Regions from separate parts of the Streptomyces shaanxiensis genome, predicted to be linked through region 1. Evidence: predicted binding sites of a transcription regulator. Region 1 holds the regulator's gene; each other region holds the start of a gene.
What was found. The regulator HrcA, encoded in region 1, represses chaperone genes, less so after heat shock. The targets are predictions, from matches to a motif close to TTNGCACTCNGNNNNNCNGAGTGCNAA.

Region 1 (2,268 bases):
GACGTACAGGTCACCAGCGGGACCGCCACCCGGCCCGACCTCGCCCTCACCGGCGAGCTGGATCCGCGTGCCGTTGTCGACACCGGCCGGGATCTTGACCGTCAGGGTCCGGCGGGACCGTACGCGGCCATCGCCCGCACACTCGGGACACGGCGTCGGTACCACCGTGCCGAATCCCTGGCACTGCGGGCAGGGACGCGAGGTCATGACCTGGCCCAGGAAGGACCGCGTCACCTGGGACACCTCGCCGCGACCGCGGCACATGTCACATGTCTGCGCCGAGGTCCCCGGCGCCGCGCCCTCACCGTTACAGGTGTTGCAGACGACGGCCGTGTCGACCTGGATGTCCTTCGTCGTACCGAAGGCCGCCTCGTCGAGCTCGACCTCCAGCCGGATCATCGCGTCCTGGCCGCGCCGGGTGCGCGAGCGCGGACCGCGCTGGGACGCCGTACCGAAGAACGCGTCCATGATGTCCGAGAAGTTGCCGAAGCCACCGGCCCCGAAGCCGCCCGCGCCCGCGCCGCCCGCCTGGGACAGCGGGTCGCCGCCGAGGTCGTAGACCTGCTTCTTCTGCGGGTCCGACAGCACCTCGTAAGCGGCGTTGATCTCCTTGAACCGCTCCTGGGTCTTCGGATCCGGGTTGACGTCCGGGTGCAGCTCGCGTGCGAGCCGCCGGAAGGCCTTCTTGATCTCTTCCTGCGACGCGTCGCGACGCACGCCGAGAACGGCGTAGTAGTCCGTGGCCACTTACGACTCCGCCAGGATCTGTCCGACGTACCGTGCCACTGCGCGTACCGCTCCCATCGTTCCCGGGTAATCCATGCGGGTCGGTCCGACCACGCCGAGCTTGGCGACTGCCTCGCCGCCCGAACCGTAGCCGACCGACACGACGGACGTGGAGTTGAGTCCCTCATAGGCGTTCTCATGACCGATGCGTACGGTCATGCCCGAATCCCCGGCCTCGCCAAGCAACTTGAGGAGCACGACCTGCTCCTCCAGCGCCTCCAGGACCGGTCGGATAGTGAGGGGGAAGTCATGTCCGAAGCGGGTGAGATTGGCGGTGCCGCCGATCATCAGCCGCTCCTCGTTCTCCTCGACGAGCGTCTCCAGGAGGGTGGAGAGCACGGTCGAGACGGTGCCGCGGTCCTCCACGTCGAAGGCCTCGGGGAGGTCCTCGACGAGCGTCGGCACATCGGTGAAGCGCCGCCCCGCGACCCTGCTGTTCAGCCGCGCGCGTAGATCCGCGAGCGAGGCCTCGCCGAAGGGCGCCGGGCAGTCCACCATCCGCTGCTCGACCCGCCCGGTGTCCGTGATCAGCACGAGCATCACACGCGCGGGCGCGAGCGAGAGCAGCTCGACGTGCCGGACGGTGGACCGGGTGAGCGAGGGGTACTGCACGACGGCGACCTGCCGCGTGAGCTGCGCGAGCAGCCGTACGGTCCGGGCCACGACATCGTCGAGGTCGACGGCCCCGTCCAGGAAGTTCTGGATGGCGCGCCGCTCCGGCGGGCTCATCGGCTTGACGCCGGCGAGCTTGTCGACGAACAGCCGGTAGCCCTTGTCGGTCGGGATCCGCCCGGCGCTGGTGTGCGGCTGGGCGATGTACCCCTCGTCCTCCAGGGCCGCCATGTCGTTGCGGATGGTCGCCGGGGAGACGCCGAGGCTGTGCCGCTCGGTCAGGGCCTTCGAGCCCACCGGCTCCTCGGTCCCGACGTAGTCCTGGACGATGGCGCGCAGCACCTGGAGCCTGCGTTCACTCAGCATCTCGCGCACACCTCCAGATGTCGTTCCCCTTGGCGCCTTCCTGGCACTCTGTGCTTGTGAGTGCCAGCCGTCCCCGGCCCAGTGTACGGCTGTGGGGTACGCCCCGGGCAAGGCCGGTCCGGCACGACAGTGCCGGCCGGTCGTGTCTTGGTTAGCGTCCCTGTATGACGGTGACTTGGGAAGAGCTGGGATGGGAGCGGCTGGCGGCCGGGGTGGGGCGGTGCCGGCTTCCGGTGTGGGACTGCACGGCGGGGCTGGTCGTCGGGGACGGGACCGCGTTGATCGTCGACGCCGGGTCAAGCCTCGGAGAGGGCGCGCGGTTGCGTACCCAGGCGCAGTGGCTCGCGGGTCACCGTGTGACTCATCTCGCGCTGACCCATCCCCACTTCGACCATGCCTTCGGGGCGGCGGCCTTCGCGGGCGCGGAGGTGTACGGCGCGGTGGGCATGGACACGGTCTTCGCCGGACGGCACGCGCGCGAGGAGCTGCGCGCGGACGCGGTCC
Region 2 (2,268 bases), on a different contig from region 1:
CCGTCGCCACCCGCCCGGCGGATGCCGACCCGCGCGGGCGGCATGCTGCCCGTCGTGGACCGTGTCCCCACCCGCGACAAGGTCGTCTTCCTCACCTACGACGACGGCGCCGAGAAGGACCCCCGCTTCGTCGACATGGTCCGTGAACTGCGGCTGCCCGTCAGCATGTTCCTCACGGACAGCGTGGTCGGCCCGGGCTACGGCCACTTCGCGCGCCTGCGCTCGGTGGGCGCCTCCATCCAGAACCACACCCTCGACCACGCCGCCCTGCGCGGGTTGCCGTACGCGGGCCAGCGCGCCGAGATCTGCGGCCAGCAGAACAAACTCCGCGCCCGCTTCGGCATCCGCCCCCACCTCTTCCGCCCGCCCTACGGCACGTACGACGCCACGACACTCCGCGCGGCGGCCGACTGCGGCGTGACGGCTGTGGTGCTGTGGCGCGCGGCGATGGAGGGCGACGGCGAACTGACGTACGCGGAGGGCCCCGGCCGACTGCGCGCCGGCGACATCGTCTCCGTCCCTTCGGGTGAACCGACGGGCTTGTCCCTGAGGAAGCGGACGACGAGGCTGCTGCGGGAGATCCAGGGACAGGGACTGACGGTGGGCCGTCTGGAGGACTACCTGTAGCCCCACCAGCCTGTCCGGCGCTTGAGCAGGAGGCCGTTCAGGCCGAAGGGGGTCCTGGGGCACAGCCCCCGGAACGGCGGCCACGGCAACGCCGGTCACCAGAAACCGCGGCTCGGCCGGCGCAGCGAATTAGCAGTCCGCTTGACCGAGTGCTAATCACGGTCATAGTCTCGGCTCTGGCACTCCCCCCTGGAGAGTGCCAACAACGCGACGGGCAGGTCCGGCACCCGCGACGACGGATCCACCTGGTCGCCACCTCAGACAGTTAACCCCGTGAGATCTCCGAAGGGGGAGGTCGGATCGTGACGACCGCCAGCTCCAAGGTTGCCATCAAGCCGCTCGAGGACCGCATCGTGGTCCAGCCGCTGGACGCCGAGCAGACCACGGCCTCTGGCCTGGTCATTCCGGACACCGCCAAGGAGAAGCCCCAGGAGGGCGTCGTCCTGGCCGTGGGCCCGGGCCGCTTCGAGAACGGCGAGCGCCTGCCGCTCGACGTCAAGACCGGCGACATCGTGCTGTACAGCAAGTACGGCGGCACCGAGGTGAAGTACAACGGCGAGGAGTACCTCGTCCTCTCGGCTCGCGACGTGCTCGCGATCATCGAGAAGTAATTCACCTCAAGCACATTTTGCTTGTGAGCTGCGCCCCGGGCCCCCGCGACCTTATGAAGCCGGGCGTCAGGGGCGCAGTTCGTTTCACCCACGTTTTCCGAGAGGGCTGAACCGCTCCCATGGCGAAGATCCTGAAGTTCGACGAGGACGCCCGTCGCGCCCTCGAGCGCGGCGTCAACAAGCTGGCCGACACGGTCAAGGTGACGATCGGCCCCAAGGGCCGCAATGTCGTCATCGACAAGAAGTTCGGCGCCCCCACCATCACCAACGACGGTGTCACGATCGCCCGTGAGGTCGAGATCGAGGACCCGTACGAGAACCTCGGCGCCCAGCTGGTGAAGGAGGTGGCGACCAAGACCAACGACATCGCGGGTGACGGTACGACCACCGCCACCGTGCTCGCCCAGGCGCTGGTGCGCGAGGGCCTGAAGAACGTCGCCGCGGGTGCCTCCCCGGCCGCGCTCAAGAAGGGCATCGACGCCGCCGTCGCGGCCATCTCCGAGGACCTCCTCGCCTCGGCCCGCCCGATCGACGAGAAGTCCGACATCGCCGCCGTCGCCGCGCTGTCCGCCCAGGACCAGCAGGTCGGTGAGCTCATCGCCGAGGCGATGGACAAGGTCGGCAAGGACGGTGTCATCACCGTCGAGGAGTCCAACACCTTCGGTCTGGAGCTGGACTTCACCGAGGGCATGGCCTTCGACAAGGGCTACCTGTCGCCGTACTTCGTGACGGACCAGGAGCGCATGGAGGCCGTCCTGGAGGACCCGTACATCCTCATCAACCAGGGCAAGATCTCCTCCATCCAGGACCTGCTGCCGCTGCTGGAGAAGGTCATCCAGTCGGGTGCCTCCAAGCCGCTGCTGATCATCGCCGAGGACGTCGAGGGCGAGGCCCTGTCGACCCTGGTCGTCAACAAGATCCGCGGCACCTTCAACGCGGTCGCGGTCAAGGCCCCCGGCTTCGGTGACCGCCGCAAGGCGATGCTCCAGGACCTGGCGGTCCTCACCGGCGCCACGGTCATCTCCGAAGA
Region 3 (2,268 bases), on a different contig from region 1:
GGCTGGAGACGGCCACCCCGGACGGTGCCGGCGTTTCCATCATCCCGGCCGTCGCCGGCGGCTGACGGCGGGTGACCGAATGACCGAACATTACCATCGGTAACACCGGTCACTAAGAGTTCATCGAATTGCCCCCTCCGTGAGAGAAGCGGAGGGGGCAATTCTGTGTGGTTGAGCGAGGTACAGTTGGGGAACATGCCGCCGTTCCACAGGTCGGCAGCCCTTGATTGGCCTTTGATTTTCTGCCGTAAGCCCGACAAGAAGTAGCCAAAGTGTGCGGGTTTTTTGCGGCTTTTGTTCCCTTTGTCGGGTCCGACTTGACCTGAAGTCAGGGTAATTGTCCCCACATTCCCGACCGGTCGTGCCCGGATTTCTCGTCCGATTGACCTGTTGCAGACGGCAGTTGGGCAGATACATTCAGCCGCGGTCGACGCGTTCCGGCGCACGCCCCCGACCGATGGGGGGTGAGGTCTGACCCGGATCCGCGAAGTGTGGATCTGTGCAAGGGCCAGTAATAGGGGAGTTAGGCATGGCTCAGGGCACCGTCAAGTGGTTCAACGCGGAGAAGGGGTACGGCTTCATCGCGGTCGACGGTGGTGCGGATGTTTTCGTCCACTACAGCGCGATCCAGATGGACGGTTACCGCACCCTGGAGGAAGGTCAGCGGGTCGATTTCGAGATCTCGCAGGGCCAGAAGGGGCCGCAGGCGGACATGGTTCGTCTGGCGACCGGCTGAAGCACGCGTCGACTAACTGCAGCGACGTTCTTCGAAGGGCCCGCACCTCCCGGGGTGCGGGCCCTTCGCCATGCCCCGGGCCGTGCGCCAAGCCATGCCCAGGCCATGCCCGGTCGTGCCCAGGCCGTGCCCGGCCCTTGTTCGCGCCGGGCAGAGCGCCCCGCCCGATACCCGAGAGCCGCTTGCACTCGCCTACCCCGAGTGCTAATCATTGGCGTTAGCACTCTGAAGGTGAGAGTGACAAAGAAGGACCGGGTCGGTGAGGCCCGCAGGCCGGGTGGGGCAAGGAACCACGAGGCAGGCGAGCCGTCCGTCGCGGGCGCGGGCGCGGTCCGAAGGAATCACCCCCAGTCCTGGAGGGACCACTTCACATGGCCAAGATCATCGCGTTCGACGAGGAGGCGCGGCGCGGCCTCGAGCGCGGCATGAACCAGCTCGCGGACGCCGTGAAGGTGACGCTCGGCCCCAAGGGCCGCAACGTCGTCCTCGAGAAGAAGTGGGGCGCCCCCACGATCACCAACGATGGTGTCTCCATCGCCAAGGAGATCGAGCTCGAGGACCCGTACGAGAAGATCGGCGCCGAGCTGGTCAAGGAAGTCGCCAAGAAGACGGACGACGTCGCCGGTGACGGTACGACCACCGCGACCGTTCTCGCCCAGGCCCTGGTCAAGGAAGGCCTGCGCAACGTAGCCGCCGGCGCCAACCCGATGGCCCTCAAGCGCGGTATCGAGAAGGCCGTCGAGGCCGTCTCCGCCGCCCTGCTTGAGCAGGCCAAGGACGTCGAGACCAAGGAGCAGATCGCCTCCACGGCCTCCATCTCCGCCGCCGACACCCAGATCGGCGAGCTCATCGCCGAGGCCATGGACAAGGTCGGCAAGGAAGGCGTCATCACCGTCGAGGAGTCCCAGACCTTCGGTCTGGAGCTGGAGCTCACCGAGGGTATGCGCTTCGACAAGGGCTACATCTCGGCGTACTTCGCCACCGACATGGAGCGTATGGAGGCCGTCCTCGACGACCCGTACATCCTGATCGCCAACTCCAAGATCTCCTCGGTCAAGGACCTGCTCCCGCTCCTGGAGAAGGTCATGCAGTCGGGCAAGCCGCTGCTGATCATCGCCGAGGACGTCGAGGGCGAGGCCCTGTCGACGCTGGTCGTCAACAAGATCCGCGGCACCTTCAAGTCCGTCGCCGTCAAGGCCCCGGGCTTCGGCGACCGCCGCAAGGCCATGCTGAACGACATCGCCATCCTCACCGGCGGCGAGGTCATCTCCGAGGAGGTCGGTCTCAAGCTCGAGAACACCTCCCTGGACCTCCTGGGCAAGGCCCGCAAGGTCGTCATCACCAAGGACGAGACCACCATCGTCGACGGCTCCGGTTCCTCGGAGCAGGTCGCGGGTCGCGTGAACCAGATCCGCGCCGAGATCGAGAACAGCGACTCGGACTACGACCGCGAGAAGCTGCAGGAGCGCCTGGCGAAGCTCGCCGGCGGTGTCGCGGTCATCAAGGCCGGTGCCGCCACCGAGGTGGAGCTC

Region 2: a site for HrcA is predicted at 757-783, ahead of groES (co-chaperone GroES). Genes of this name have one in related genera too.
Region 3: a site for HrcA is predicted at 918-944, ahead of groL (chaperonin GroEL). Genes of this name have one in related genera too.

Annotation. Positions count from the first base shown of each region.
Region 1 covers NZ_BAAAZY010000007.1:474,523-476,790, forward strand. Annotated here, with positions in the region: gene dnaJ (molecular chaperone DnaJ) at 1-747, opposite strand, end outside; gene hrcA (heat-inducible transcriptional repressor HrcA) at 748-1,764, opposite strand; gene ABD932_RS11335 (MBL fold metallo-hydrolase) at 1,929-2,268, shown strand, end outside.
Region 2 covers NZ_BAAAZY010000012.1:304,204-306,471, forward strand. Annotated here, with positions in the region: gene ABD932_RS24475 (polysaccharide deacetylase family protein) at 1-627, shown strand, start outside; gene groES (co-chaperone GroES) at 930-1,238, shown strand; gene groL (chaperonin GroEL) at 1,358-2,268, shown strand, end outside.
Region 3 covers NZ_BAAAZY010000005.1:232,595-234,862, reverse strand. Annotated here, with positions in the region: gene ABD932_RS05945 (MoaD/ThiS family protein) at 1-65, shown strand, start outside; gene ABD932_RS05940 (cold-shock protein) at 530-736, shown strand; gene groL (chaperonin GroEL) at 1,108-2,268, shown strand, end outside.